3 regions of the Dactylosporangium sp. CS-047395 genome follow, and region 3 is predicted to be linked to each of the others. Evidence: riboswitches for the same ligand, from Rfam matches in the RefSeq annotation. Region 3 holds a riboswitch; each other region holds the start of a gene.
What was found. Region 3 has a riboswitch for cyclic di-AMP ahead of ACQP00_RS05620 (NlpC/P60 family protein). Riboswitches for the same ligand answer to the same signal wherever they lie in the genome.
Positions count from the first base shown of each region.

Region 1: it holds a riboswitch for cyclic di-AMP, as region 3 does, so the genes downstream of both, ACQP00_RS33060 (NlpC/P60 family protein) here and ACQP00_RS05620 (NlpC/P60 family protein) in region 3, are expected to answer to the same signal.
Region 2: it holds a riboswitch for cyclic di-AMP, as region 3 does, so the genes downstream of both, ACQP00_RS51430 (coiled-coil domain-containing protein) here and ACQP00_RS05620 (NlpC/P60 family protein) in region 3, are expected to answer to the same signal.

Region 1 is NZ_CP192015.1:7,016,104-7,020,892, forward strand. Features, by position in the region: gene ACQP00_RS33050 (hypothetical protein) at 1-363, shown strand; gene ACQP00_RS33055 (glycoside hydrolase family 18 protein) at 588-1,640, shown strand; cyclic di-AMP (ydaO/yuaA leader) riboswitch at 1,761-1,924, shown strand; gene ACQP00_RS33060 (NlpC/P60 family protein) at 1,932-2,930, shown strand; gene ACQP00_RS33065 (GNAT family N-acetyltransferase) at 2,952-3,530, opposite strand; gene ACQP00_RS33070 (DUF6924 domain-containing protein) at 3,533-3,943, opposite strand; gene ACQP00_RS33075 (VOC family protein) at 4,021-4,407, shown strand; gene ACQP00_RS33080 (glycosyl hydrolase family 18 protein) at 4,493-4,789, shown strand, end outside.
Region 2 is NZ_CP192015.1:11,020,107-11,024,895, forward strand. Features, by position in the region: gene ACQP00_RS51420 (AAA family ATPase) at 1-812, opposite strand, end outside; gene ACQP00_RS51425 (exopolyphosphatase) at 848-1,810, opposite strand; gene ACQP00_RS51430 (coiled-coil domain-containing protein) at 1,885-2,853, opposite strand; cyclic di-AMP (ydaO/yuaA leader) riboswitch at 2,917-3,063, opposite strand; gene ACQP00_RS51435 (glycoside hydrolase family 19 protein) at 3,312-4,409, shown strand; tRNA gene ACQP00_RS51440 (tRNA-Lys) at 4,528-4,599, shown strand.
Region 3 is NZ_CP192015.1:1,216,389-1,221,177, forward strand. Features, by position in the region: gene ACQP00_RS05605 (sigma-70 family RNA polymerase sigma factor) at 1-372, shown strand, start outside; gene ACQP00_RS05610 (Rv0361 family membrane protein) at 435-845, opposite strand; gene ACQP00_RS05615 (methyltransferase domain-containing protein) at 900-1,682, opposite strand; gene ACQP00_RS05620 (NlpC/P60 family protein) at 1,745-2,671, opposite strand; cyclic di-AMP (ydaO/yuaA leader) riboswitch at 2,712-2,861, opposite strand; gene ACQP00_RS05625 (ABC transporter ATP-binding protein) at 3,173-3,907, shown strand; gene ACQP00_RS05630 (ABC transporter ATP-binding protein) at 3,904-4,692, shown strand; gene ACQP00_RS05635 (AMP-dependent synthetase/ligase) at 4,689-4,789, shown strand, end outside.

The sequences.
Region 1 (4,789 bases), 5.5 Mb from region 3:
ATGCAGGTGTTGTTCATCGTCGGCGGGCTGGCGTGCATTGTGCTGGGGCTGTTCGGGTCGATGGTCGTCGGGGATGCCGAGACCGAGGTGAAGTGGGCCTGTACGCCGGCGCCGCAGTATGGGCGTGAGCAGTGCGATGGGGAGGCGAACAGCGGGGGGACGCACATGCCGTCGCAGTACATTCTCGCGGGGATCGGGCTGGAGATCGCCGCCGCGGCGGTGGCCATCGGGGGGCGGCGCGACCCGGTGGTGCCGGCTGCGGCGTTGCCTGCCGGGTATCCCGTGATGCAATCCGCGCCGCCTCCGTATCCGGCTCGGCCGGTCTCCGGGCCGCCGCCGGGGCAGCCCGGGTGGCCGACCTGATCAAACCCGAGAGGCCGACCTGATGAAACTCGGGCCGCCGACCTCCTGAAACCTGGGTCGCCGACCCGATGAAGACCGGGTAGCCGACCTGACGAAACCTGGGTCGCCGCCGTGATGAAGACCGGGTGGCCGACCTGATGAAAGACCGCGTGGCCGGCCTGATGAGACCTGGGTCGCCGACCTGATGAGAAGGGTCCGGCCAGCAATCGGGTACAACAAGCAGCATGGTCGTTCTGGGAGCCTATTTCCCGGCCTCTAGCGCCGGCGCCTATCCGATCGCGAACATCCCGGCCGGGAAGCTGACGCATCTGTTCTACGCGTTCGCCACCATCGAGCAGGGGCATCTCACGCTGCCCGAAGACGCTCCCGCGCACCTCGAGGACCTGGCCGCGCTCAAGCGGGGTCATCCCAACCTGCGGACGGTCCTGTCGATCGGCGGCTGGGGGGCCGGCGGGTTCTCCGACGCGGCGCTGACGCGGCGGTCGCGAGCCGTGTTCGTCGAAGAGGCACTCGCGCTGGCCGACGGGTTTGACGGGATCGACCTGGATTGGGAGTTTCCCGTGTCCGGCGGGCCGGCCGAGGTCACGCACCGGCCCGAGGACCGGCGCAACGCCACGCTGCTCGCCAAGGATCTTCGAGAGCGGCTCGGCGACGAGTACATCCTCACCGCCGCACTGCCCGCCGGGCGGCTGCAGGCCGCCGGGCCCTACGACCCGGCCGAGAGCTTCGAGATCGCGGAGCTGGCGCGAGTGCTCGATTTCGTGAATCTCATGACGTACGACTTCGGGACCGGGTTCTCGCCCGTCGCGACGCTCAACGCCCCGCTCAACGCCCCGCTCGAAGGGCTCGGGGACGGGAACGATGTCGCCTCGGCGGTCGACTATTACGTGCGGGCCGGGGTCGCGCGGGAGCGGCTGGTGCTCGGGGTGCCGTTCTACGGGCGGGGATTCCTGGTCGACGAGGCCGGCGAGGAGGCGGGGCTGGGGCGGCCTCAGGTCGGTACCATGGAGGCTCCTGAATGGCGCGAGATCAAGCGCTCCTTCCTGACCGATCCGGCCTGGGAGCGGCACCGGCATCCCGTCGCGCGGTCGCCGTGGCTTTACCACCGGGGTCGGCGGGCGTTCGTGAGTTATGAGGACGCCGTGTCGATCGAGGAGCGGGCGGCGTTCGCGGCGCGGGAGGGGCTCGCGGGGGCGTTCACGTGGCAGCTGGCCGCCGATGATGACGAGCACAGCCTGCTCGCGGCCATGGTGCGGCCGTTCGGCGGGGATCTTTGAGTCTGCGTTAAGTGTTGCTTAGATCGAGGCCACGGCATTCCGCTGCCGAGATGTTCTCGTTACGTTTGGTGCAGCTCGACCGGTCCTCGTCGCTCAATCGGGCGGCCCGGGCGGGCGCCGCCGAGTCGAACGCCGGGCCTGGTCACAGGCTTGGCGCGGGAGCCGGGGAACCAGTTGGGCGGGCCTTGCCGGCCGCCCGTGGGGTGAATCCGCGCGAGCGGTAGGGCGCACCTTCTTTCCGCCCGAACCCGTCAGCTAACCCGGTAGGCGGTCCGGAAGAAGGACGCTGTCGTGTTCATCGGACGTACGGCGCTGCGAGCGTGGCTCATCGGGCTGACGGTCGCGGCCGTGGTCGCTCCGGCGTGTGCCGCACACGCCGACCCGACGCACGAGGAGATCCAGGCCCAGATCGACAAGGGCAACCGGGACCTCGAGCTCATCGTCGAGGACTACAACAAGATCAATGGTGATCTGGAGGCGACCCAGGCCTCGATCACCAAGCTGGAGCAGGACCTGCAGCCGCTGCAGGCGAGCATGGACGCGGCCCGCAAGGGCGCCGACCAGGTCGCGGTCAACGCGTACAAGAGCGGCGGCAGCCTGGGCACGTGGTCGCTCATGCTGGGCGCCCAGTCCACCGACGGGTTCTTCGACCGGGTCGGGACGCTGGAGCAGATCTCGCGCAACCAGCAGGCGGACATCGCCACCTTCACCGCGGCCAAGAACGGCTTCGACACCGAGAAGCAGCGGCTCAACGAGCAGCTCGCGGCGCAGAGCCGGCAGAAGACCGACATCGAGGCGCGGCGCAAGCAGATCGAGGGCAACATCGCCAAGCTCGACGACATGCAGAAGAAGGCCGACGAGGCGGCCGCGAAGGCCGCGGCGGCCGGCAAGGCCAAGACGACGAAGACCACCACGACGTCGAACCCGGGACCGCCGCCGGCCGTCTCCGGTGCCGCCGGCAAGGCCGTGAACTACGCGTGGGCGCAGCTGGGCAAGAAGTACGTCTTCGGCGCCGCCGGCCCGAACACGTTCGACTGCTCGGGGCTGACCATGATGGCCTGGAAGGCGGCGGGCGTGACGCTGCCGCACAACGCCGCACAGCAGTGGGGCAAGGTCAAGCACATCACGCGCAGTCAGCTCGCCCCCGGTGACCTGGTCTTCTACAACGGGCTGGGGCACGTCGGGATCTACATCGGCAACAACCAGATCATCCACGCGCCGAACAGCCGGACCGTGGTGAAGGTGGCGCCGATCGACATCGACTCCCTGTACGGCTACGGGCGGATCTAAACCGCCAGCCAAAAGAGAGCGTCAGCGGAGTTCGCCCGGGAGCAGGCTGAAGACCAGCGTGTCGCGGCGCCCGTCCTTGAACCGGATGTGCGAGCGCAGCCGCCCCTCCCGGACGAACCCGCAGTGTTCCGCCACCCGCGCCGAGGCGAGATTGTCGGGATCACAGGTCAATTCCAGCCGGTGTACTCCCAGTGCCCCGAACCCCCACCCCGCCAGCAGCCGCAGCGACCGGGTGGCGACGCCGCGCCCGCGCGACCAGGGCGCGACCCAGTAGCCGATCGACGCGCGGGACTGGCCGGGGTCGACGTCGTACACGGACGCGGCGCCCCAGACGCGGGCGCGGTCGGCGGGGTCGGCGACGGCCAGGTTGAGCGACGTTCCGGCGAGGCGGTCGCGCTCGTTCTGCACCGTCGCGGCGGCCACCTCGGCCTCGGTGATCGGCTCGATGCCAGCCCACGAGAAGCGCTGGCAGAGCTCGTCGGAGAACGCGGCGTACCGTTGCGGCGTGTCCTGTTCCTGCCAGGGCCGCAGCAGGACCGTGCCGTCGGTGAGCTCGGGGTCGGGGAACGGCAGGGCGGACCGCTGCGGGTCGTCGGGCACGGCTATTCGGGCCGGCCGCGGTAGGTGCCGGTCTCGTCGACGGCCTCGGCGAAGTCGGCGAAGTCCATGTTGGCGATGCTCAGGTTCGACGCGACCTCGGCGAAGGCGCCCGGCAGCACCCGGAAGGAGCGGCCCGGCTCGTCGGCCAGGTCGACGGCGAGCAGCGGGTGCTCGTCGTCGGTCATGCTGGTCTCGTCGGCGAGGAAGAGCTCGTAGACCTTGTCGTCCTCGTCGGCGCCGTCGTCGATGTCGATGAGGTCGGCGATGGTGGCCCCGTCGTACGCGGGGTCGCCGATGTACGTCGCGTGGTCCTCGCCGAAGAGCGCCTGCAGCTCGGTCCAGGCGTCATCGTCGCTGAAGTCGACCCGCACCACGAGGGCGGTGAGATCGCGGGGCTGGGGCAGCGCCGTCATGGGCGGCATCATCCCATCCCGGCACGGCAGTGCGCGCGCCGGGAGCGCTGGGCGACACCCTGCGGTACAACCTCGGGATGACCAGTCGCATCTCCGTGCTCGTGATCGACGCCAACGACCCCCGCCGGATCGCCGCCTTCTGGTGCGCCGTGCTCGGCTGGGAGGTTACCGAGGAGGAGCCGGGCGACCCGCTCGTGATCACGATCGGGCCGGCCGACGGGTCGGCGCCGGGCATCGACGTGGTGGCCGTGCCCGAGCACAAAACGATCAAGAACCGGCTGCACCTGGACATCCGCGCGGACGGCAGCACCCAGGCGGAGGAGGTCGAGCGGCTGATCGGCCTGGGCGCCCGCCGGGCCGACGTCGGCCAGGGCCCGGACGTCTCCTGGGTGACCCTCGCCGACCCCGAGGGCAACGAATTCTGCGTGCTGTCGCGAAGCGTCCAGGACCTGCTCTTGTCCTAACGCATCGATCGAGATTAAAATCCCGGAAAACAGTTAACAACCTTAACTGTTTATATGGGAGTGCTCTCGGTACAGGAGGAGCGAGATGCGCAGACCCCGAAGGCTCTTCGCGGGCATTGCGGCCACCGTGCTCACGGCCGCCGTCGCGTGGACCACCGCGACGCTGAACACCACGGCGCAGGCCGCCACCACCAGCGGAGGCGTCAAGTTCGCCTACTTCACGCAGTGGGGCATCTACGCCAACGGTTTCTACCCCAAGAACCTCGACACCAGTGGCATGGCCGGCAAGCTCGACTACCTCGTGTACGCGTTCGAGAACATCAACCCCACCACGCTGAGCTGCTTCGAGAACGACTCCCCCGCGTCGCAGGACGAGAACAAC
Region 2 (4,789 bases), 1.5 Mb from region 3:
AGGATGGCCCGCACCGCCGGCCCGAGGTGCTCGGCCCGGGCGGCGAACGCCTGCTCCAGCCGCGTGGTCATCGGCAGGTCGTCGTCGAGGTCCGCGTACCGCCCCGGCTCCAGCGCGGTCGCGAACTCCAGCAGGGCGAGCGGGTTGCCCCGGGCCTGATGCAGGACCCGCTCGCGCACCGCGGGCGGCAGGCCGGGCGCCCGGGCGTCGAGCAGCGCGGCGGCGGCCGTCCCGTCGATGCCGTGCAGCTCCACCCACTCGACCGTGTGCGCGTCGGTGAACGGCGGCGGCGCCGGCCGCGAGGTGCACAGCACCGCCACCCGCTCGCTCTCGATCCGCCGCGCCACGAAGGCCAGCGCGTCGACCGAGGGCTGGTCCATCCAGTGCAGGTCGTCGAGGGACACCAGCACCGGGGTACGCCGGGCCAGGTCGACGAGCAGCTCCAGCACCGCGAGGAACGCGAAGAACGGGTTCACCTCGACCGAGTCGCCCATCGCGAAGCAGGCGAGCAGGGCGTTGCGCTGCATGGCCGGGAGCCGGTCGGCCCTCGGCAGCAGCGGGCGCAGCACCTGGTGCAGGCAGGCGAACGGCAAGTGCGTCTCGGACTGGCTGCCGCGCGCGGCGAGCACGGTGAAGCCCTTGTCCCGCGCGTATTCCACGGCCTCGGCCAGCAGCGCGCTCTTGCCGACACCGGGCTCACCGAGCAGCCCGATCGCTCTGCTGGGATTCCCCCGGTCGCTGACCTTGTCGAGGTGCTGGGCGAGCGAACGCAGCTCGTCGTCACGCCCAAGGAGTTGCACGCCGGGTCGCACGCCTATGAGCATGCCACTCGGGGATCAACCTCTTGTCAGTGGCGCGGGGCCGCCGTCGAGGTCATCGGGGCGCCGACCTTGGCGATCAACTGGTGCAGGACGCGCTCGGCCTGGTCGTGCGGGACCTGGCAGGTGCCGGCGGCGATGTGGCCGCCGCCGCCGTACTGCAGCATCACCGATCCGATGTCCGTCGGCGACGTGCGGTCGAGGATCGACTTGCCCACCGCGAAGACCGTGTTGAGCTTCTGCTTGCCCCAGATCACGTGGATCGAGACGCGGGCTTCGGGGAACAGGGCGTACACCATGAAACGGTTGCCGGCGTAGATCGTCTCCTCGTCGCGCAGGTCGACCACGACGACGTCGCCGTGCATGCTCGACACCCGGCGCAACTGCTCGACGAACAGGTCCTGCTGCTCCCGGAACAGCTCGGCGCGCTCGGCCACGTCGGGCAGGGCGAGGATCTCCTCGACGTCCTGGTGGTCGATGCAGGCGTCGATGAGCTGCATCATGAGCTGGTAGTTGGAGATCCGGAACTGCCGGAAACGGCCCAGCCCGGTGCGGCTGTCCATGAGGAAGTTCAGCAGCGTCCAGCCGGTCGGCTGCAGGATCTCGGTGATGTCGTACTGCGCCGAGTCCGCCCGGTCCACCGCCTCCATCAACTCGTCGGAGACGTGCGGGAATCGCTCGGCCCCGCCGAAGTGGTCGTAGATCACCCGGGCCGCCGACGGGGCATCCGCGTCGATGACGTGATTGGTCGCCTGGCCCTGGTTGTTCCGGGCGGCCCGCAGCGTCTCCGAGTGATGGTGGTCGAAGACCAGATGGGCACCCGGCGCGTACGGCAGGTTGGTGAGAATGTCCGTCGGCCCGACCTCGACCTGGCCGTCCTGCACGTCCTTGGGGTGCACGAACGTGATGTCGCCGATGAGGTCGAGATGGCGCAGCAGCACCGCGCAGACCAGTCCGTCGAAGTCGCTGCGGGTCACGAGACGGTACTTCACTGCACTACCCCTATGCGCGAAACGGCCGGTCGACGGTTCCCCCATCGGCCGGCCACTCGCATTTGTGAGGCTTTTTAGAGAATCGAGAGGTGCACGTGGTTCGTGTGATCACTGGAGGGATCACCGGCGACGCCGCTGTAATGGTGCCAGCCGACCGCGGGTGTCCAGATCTCCTTGAACCAGATCACGTACATCACGCCGAGTTGCTGGGCGTTCTTGACGAAGTACGCGGCCAGCGTGCTGCCGTAGACGAAGTCACCACCGGAGGCGACCCCGCCGAATCCGGACTTCGTCTGCACCGAGAAGTCACACGCGCGTCCCTTGGGATGCTCGTACGGCCCGCTCGGCCGGAAGCAGGAGACGAACCGCTTGAAGCCGTCCTTCTGCGCCTGCTGCATGGCGTGGAGCATGCGCGGGGTGATGCAGCCGGTGGTCGTGGGGTCGTTGACGTTGCACGACTCCTTCGGCAGCCCCCCGCTGGCCGTGCGCGGGACGGCCTCGGCGGTGGGCAGGTTCGCGGAGACGAAGCCCTTGCTCGGCCCGCCGGCCAGCTTCAGGGCGTTCTCCGCGTCCTTCTTCTTCTGTTCCATGGTCTGGACCTGCTGCTGCTGCGCGGCGACCTCGTCCTCGAGCGCCTTCTTCTGCGCGGCCTGGCTCTCCTTGAGCTGCTTGAGCTCGTGCAGCAGGTTGTCGTTGTGGTGGGCGATCTGGTTGATCGACCCGGCCCGCTCGGCGAAGCTGTCCGGGCTGCCCGAGTCCATCAGCGCGGCGAACGTGGTGAGGGGCCCGGTGCGGTACGCCGCGACGGCGATCGCGGCCACCTGCTCCTGGACCGTGGCCAGCTGGGCCTCGGTCTTCTGCAGCTGCGCGGTGAGCTCGCCCTGGCGCTTGACCGAGGCGTCGAACTTCTCCTTGGCCTCGGACCAGGCGCGGGTGCTGTCCTCGAGCACTGACCCGAGGGTCGGGTTCGCGGCGGAACCCTCGTCGCCGGTGTCCCCGCCCGGCTCGGCCGCGGCGGGCGTGGCGGCGAGCCCCCCGAGCACGAATGCCGCCAGTAGCGCTACGATTACACGCCGGTAGGGATGTCGCGATGACATCTGGTTCGTTGTTCCTTCCGTCGGCCGCCGACCGAGTTAGCTGACGGGTTCGGGACGGAACGACCCCTACCACCCTCCCGGGAGAGGGTTGGATTCACCCCAACGTTACGGTGGGTCCCCGGCTCGCCACGGGTGGCGATTGGGCGGCAGCCACGCCCGGCACCGGGGGCGGTGCCCGCATGGACGTGACCGTGGGTCACTGTACCCAGGGTGCCTCTTTCGCGCACCGCACCGTTTGTCCGGAGATCCTCTCGACCTTGCGGACAGTGGCGCAGATCACTCCGTCCGGACGTGTCTCAAGGCAACCGTAAATATTCTTCATAAAACGATGACGTTCCCTCTCCTCCGCGTCGCGGGCTGGTCCCATGGGCCGGTCAGACGACGTGCGAAGGAGTTGATCGACGGTGTCGAGAGTGCGGGTGCTGGCCATGCTCGCCGCGGTGACCCTGGTGGGCGGGGTGGTCGCGGTCTTCAACATGCTGCCCGCGTCGGCCGCCTCCTGCTCACCCGCATGGTCCGCCACAGCGGTGTACACCGGGGGCGCCACGGTCTCCCGCAATGGCCACAACTACCTCGCCAAGTGGTGGACCCAGAACGAGGCCCCGCCCGGCAACACCGGCGTATGGCAGGACCAGGGCTCGTGCGGCGGCTCCTCGCCCCAGCCCCCGACCCAGACGGGCGCCGCGGGCGGCTGCAGCTTCCCGGCCTGGGTCCAGGGCCGCAACTACGTGACCGGCGACATCGTCAAGTTCACGGACGGCAAGTTCTACATCGCCGAGCACGAGAACCCGGGCTACAGCCCCGTCATCTCCACCTGGTACTGGGACCCGTACACCTGCTCAGGCAGTGGGTCTACGACGCCTCCCCCTCCGTCCACCGGCTCCTTCGTGGTGAGCGAGGCGCAGTTCAACCAGATGTTCCCGGGCCGGAACTCGTTCTACACGTACTCGGGCCTGGTGGCGGCGCTCTCGGCATACCCCGGCTTCGCCAGGACCGGCTCGGACGACCAGCGCAAGCAGGAGGCCGCGGCGTTCCTGGCCAACGTCAACCACGAGACCGGCGGCCTGGTCTACGTCGTGGAGCAGAACACCGCCAACTACCCCCACTACTGCGACACGAGCCAGTCCTACGGCTGCCCGGCCGGCCAGGCGTCGTACTACGGCCGCGGGCCCATCCAGCTGTCGTGGAACTTCAACTACAAGGCCGCGGGTGACGCGCTGGGCATCGACCTGCTGCACAACCCGAACCTCGTCCAGACCGATTCCGCCGTGGCCTGGAAGACCGCCCTCTGGTACTGGAACACCCAGAGCGGCCCCGGCACCATGACCCCGCACAACGCCATGGTCAACGGCGCCGGCTTCGGCGAGACCATCCGCAGCATCAACGGCAGCCTGGAGTGCGGCGGCCGCAACCCGGCCCAGGTCCAGAGCCGCGTGGCCGCTTACCAGCGCTTCGTGGGCATCCTGGGCACCGGCGTGGGTTCGGGCTCCTTGTCCTGCTGATCTGCCTTTCGTTCAGCTTTCCAGGCGGCGGCCTCCCTGGGGTGTGGGGGCCGCCGCCGCATGTCTCGGGGAAACACGCGCGAGTCGGCGTGGCGGGACAGGGTACCCTGTTGGGCGCGGGCTGCTAGCTCAATGGCAGAGCTGCGGACTTTTAATCCGTAGGTTCAGGGTTCGAGTCCCTGGCGGCCCACTGTGTTTCCGGAATGCCGGGGGAGGCTTCGCCTCCACCCGAACCCCCTCCCGGTCTGCGCCGTCAGCGTCAGGCCGCGCGGGGCTGGGCGGGGGAAGCGCTGTGGGTCTCGCCGACTTGCATGCGGGACCTTCGACGGCTGGCCTGCATCCACTTGCTCGCTCCATGTTGCTGGCACATATTGCCTGGT
Region 3 (4,789 bases):
GGGGTGCCCGTCGAGCGGGTCCACGAGCTCATGCGCTGGTCGCAGGACACCGTGTCGCTCGACACCCCCGTGGGTGACGACGGCGACACCAACCTCGGCGACCTGGTCGCGGACTCCGACGCCCCGTCGCCGGAGGACGTGGTCCTGGCCGCGCTGGAGCGTCAGCGCATCGAGGGCCTGCTCAACCACCTCGACGACCGTTCGGCCGGCATCATGCGGGCCCGCTACGGCCTCGAGGACGGCCGCGAGCACTCGCTGACCGAGGTGGCGACCCGGTTCTCGCTGTCCCGCGAGCGCATCCGCCAGCTCGAGATCCAGGCGCTCGGCCGGCTGCGCGAGCTGGCCCGCGCGGAGGGCCTCCAGGCCGCATAACCCGAAACCCCCACAACGACAAAAAGCCCCGGGTCGATGCCGACCCGGGGCTTTCGCGTGTCCTAGTACGGGTCGCCGCACACCTTCCACGCGCCGCCTTCCTTCAACATCTCGAAGGAGTGGCTGGTCTTGCCGCTCTTGAAGGTGACGTCGGCCGAGATCGATGCGGTCTCGGTACCGTTCTCGTTGCTGTACGACCCGCCCCAGCCGAAGTCGTGCGCGCTCGGCGGGTTCTTCGCGACGAAGGTCTCGAACGTCTCCGGGCCGTAGTTCGCCTGCGTGTCGGTGCACAGCATGTCGTAGGCGGCCTGGATCTTCCCGCCCTCCAACGCGGTCAGGAAGTCACTCGCCGCGGCCTTCGGTGCCTTGGTGGACTTGTCGACAATGAAGAACAGCCCGGCCGCGCCGCCGCCGCAACACAGGACGAAGGCGCCGATCGCGCTGAAAATGATGATCTTCCAGGTTTTGCTCACACGCGCCAGCCTAGGAATCGCGATCAAGCCGCGATGTAAGCGACCCGACGCGGATCATGCCCGATGTGCGACCACGAACAGGCGCGGGAAGGGCAGGAGCGTGCCGAACGGCTCGTGGGGGTACAACTGCCGCAGTTCGTTCTTGACGTCGGCGGTGAACTCCTCGAGGTCGCTCCCGGACAGCGCGTCGAGGTAGGGCCGCAGGCCGGTGCCCTTGAACCACTCGAAGACCGGATCGTCGCCCGGCAGCACGTGGTAGTAGGTCGTCTGCCACGCGTCGACGGTGAGACCGGCCGCGGACAGTAACCGTACGTATTCGGCCGCGTCGAGCACGGGGCTGGCCGAGCGCGGCCCGGTGGCGCCCAGCGCACCGGACAGCAGCGGCGCCCACCGCTCCCGCCCGGCCACGCCGGCCAGGCCCGGGTCGAAGGTCGCGACCGGCACCTGGAAGGCGAGCGTCCCGCCGTCGTCCAGGGCGGCCGCCCAGAGCGGCAGGAGCGTCTCGTGGTCGTCGACCCACTGCAGGGAGGCGTTGGCCACGATGACGTCCAGGGAGCCGCGCTGGGGCCGCCACTGGGCCGCGTCGGCGAGCTGGAAGGTCACCTGGCCGGTCCGGTGCTCGTCGGCCGCCGCGATCATCGACGGCGAGGAGTCCAGGCCCAGGATCGCCGCGTCGGGCCAGCGCTCGGCGAGCGTGGCGGTCATCGTCCCGGGCCCGCATCCGAGGTCGACGACGGCGACCGCGGACGTGGTGGGGATGCGGGCGACGAGCTCGCGGAACGGCCGGGCGCGCTCCTCGGCGAAGCGCTCGTACTGCTGCGGGTCCCAGGAGGCCATGCCCCCAATGATGAAGGCCCGCGGATCGCACTCGATCCGCGGGCCCTCGGGGAAAACCTCGGTCAGCCCTTGACGCGGCCGTACCCGTAGAGGCTGTCGACCGTGATCGGCGCGTATCGCACCACGTCGCCGGTGTGGGGCGCGTGGATGATCGTGTTGTTGCCGACGTAGATGCCGACGTGCCCGAGTCCGTTGTAGAAGACGAGATCGCCCGGCTGGAGCTGCGACTTGTCCTTGAACTGCTGGACTTTGCCGCTGTACCACTGGTCCTTGGCGTTGTGCGGCAGGCTCACGCCGGCGTACGCCCACGCCGCCATGGTCAGGCCGGAGCAGTCGAAGGCGTCGGGCCCGGCGGCGGAGAACTTGTAGGGCTTGTTGAGCTTGCTCTTGGCGTATTCCACCGCGGCGCCGGCCTTGCCGGAGACCGACGGCAGCGGGCCTGGGTTGTAGTTCGCCCCGGTGACCTTGGTGCTGCCGGCGTTCTTGGCCTTCTTCTGCAGGTCGGTGAGCTTCTTGACGTCGCCCTCGATCTGCTTGCGCTTGTTCTCGAAGTCGGCCTTCTGCGTGTTCTGGGCCGCGATCGTCTTGTCGAGCTCAGTCTTGGCCGACTTGTACTGCTCGATGGCCTTCTGCTGCTGGCGCGTGATCTGCTGCAGCATCGACATCTGGTCGACCAGCGAGCCCGACGACGTCGCATTCAGCATGGCGTTGAGATTGCGCATCTTGCCGTTGGTCTTGAACGACTCGATCGCGATGGCCTGGACGCCCGCGCTGGAGTCGGCCACGTGCTTCTCGAGGTCCGCGGCCTTGGCCTGCGCATCGGCCATGTCGATGTTGAGCTTGTTGTAGTTCTCGATCGTGGCCTCGAGGTCTTTGTTCTGCTTGTCGAGCTGGGCCTCGATCTCGGTCAGCGACGGGTCGGCGTGTGCGACCGAGGCGGGTGCGAGCACCGCGAGCGAGATGAACCCGATCGCCAGAGTCCGCAGCACCGACCGGCGGGCACGATGTCCAGTGGACAAGGGAAGACCCTTCTGCACCTACCGCCTACCGGGTTAGCTGACGGGTTCGGGCGGGAAGAGACAGCGCCCTACCGCGGCGTCGCGGATTCACCCCACGAAGTGGGTCCCCGGTTCGATGTGCGCGCCCGGAGGGGTGGGCTCGCACGGCGTCGATTCGGCGGCGCTTGCCCGGCGCCATCCGGGGTGGACGGCGGACTGCCGAGCAGGCCAGCGCCTAACTTAACGTGATCACCGGCCGGGCGGAAGGCGCGCGCCCCGCTCGATATCTAATGTTCCGAATGTCCGGATTACTGCCGGTTGGAGCCTCGTGCCAGACCGTGACTTTGGTGCCGGACGGTTACGAATTCGGGACTTGATTTTGTACAGAGGCACGGTTAAATACACGTAACTTCATACACCGACGGTGCAAATAGTTCCGGGGGTCCGCACGTGCTACGGGTCCAGAACCTCGAAGTGGTCTACGACGATGTGATGCTGGTCTTACGGGGCGTCAGCCTCGCCGTCCCGGAAGGTCGGATCGTCGCCCTCCTCGGGGCGAACGGTGCCGGGAAGACCACCCTGCTGCGGGCGCTGTCCGGGCTGCTCGGCGTGCACGACGGCGCCGTCACCCGCGGATCGGTGACCCTCGGCGACCGCCCGATCCACCGGCTGCGGCCCGCCGCCGTGGTGCGCCGGGGGATCAGCCAGGTCATGGAGGGCCGGCGCACGTTCGCCGAACTGACGGTCGAGGAGAACCTGCGCCTCGGCGCCCACACCCGCCGGCGCGGGGTGGCCGAGGCCATGGAGCGCATGTACACGCTGTTCCCCGTCCTCAAGGAGCGGCGCGGCTCGATCGCGGGGTACCTGTCGGGGGGCGAGCAGCAGATGCTCGCGATGGGCCGGGCGCTCATGTCCGACCCGTCCTACCTGCTGCTCGACGAGCCGAGCCTGGGCCTGGCCCCGCGCATGGTCGAGCAGGTGCGCGACCTGATCGTCGAGATCAACAAGGCCGGGACGGCGGTCCTGCTGGTCGAGCAGAACGCGACCATGGCGCTGTCGGTGGCCGAGCACGGCTACGTGCTGGAGAACGGCAAGGTCGTGCTGGACAAGCCGGCCGCCGAGCTGCTCGCCGACGACGACATCCGCGAGTTCTACCTCGGCTCGCACGCCGCACACTCCTTCCGCGACGTGAAGCACTACAAGCGCCGGAAGCGGTGGTTGTCGTGAGCGATGTCCTGCGCTTCTCCGACGTGAAGCTGAGCTTCGCCGGGGTCAAGGCGATCGACGGGGTCGACTTCACGGTCGGGGCCGACGAGCTGTTCGCGGTGATCGGCCCCAACGGCGCCGGCAAGACGTCCATCTTCAACGTCATTTCCGGGGTGTACCGCCCGCAACAGGGCCGCGTCCTGCTCGACGACGTCGACATCACCGGACTGCGGCCGGACAAGGTGGCCCGGCTGGGGGTGGCGCGGACGTTCCAGAACGTCGAGCTGTTCCGCCAGCTCACCGTCATCGAAAACCTGATGCTCGGCCGGCACCACCACATGCGCTACGGCACGCTCGCCGCCATCGCCTGGCTCGGCCGGGCCCGGCGCGAGGAGCTGCAGAACCGGGCCCGGGTCGAGGAGATCGTCGACTTCCTCGAACTGGCCCAGTGGCGCCGGATGCCGGTCGGCCTGCTGCCCTACGGCGTGCAGAAGCGGGTCGAGCTCGGCCGCGCCCTGGCCATGGAGCCGCGGCTGCTGCTGCTCGACGAGCCGGTGGCCGGCATGAACCTCGAGGAGACCGAGGACATGGCGCGGTACATCCTCGACATCCGCGAGGAGCTGGGCATCCCGATGATCCTCGTCGAGCACGACATGGGCCTGGTCATGGACCTCGCCGACCGGGTGCTGGTGGTCGACTTCGGCGTGCCGGTCGCGTGCGGCACGCCCGGCGAGGTCCAGCAGAACCCGGACGTGATCCGCGCCTACCTGGGCGAGACGGGCGTAGCCGAGGGGATGACCGCATGACCATCGCCACGCTCGTGCGCGACCGGGCCATCCAGACCCCCGACGCCGTCGCGATGCGGGAGAAGCACCGGGGCATCTGGCGGGAGATCACCTGGCG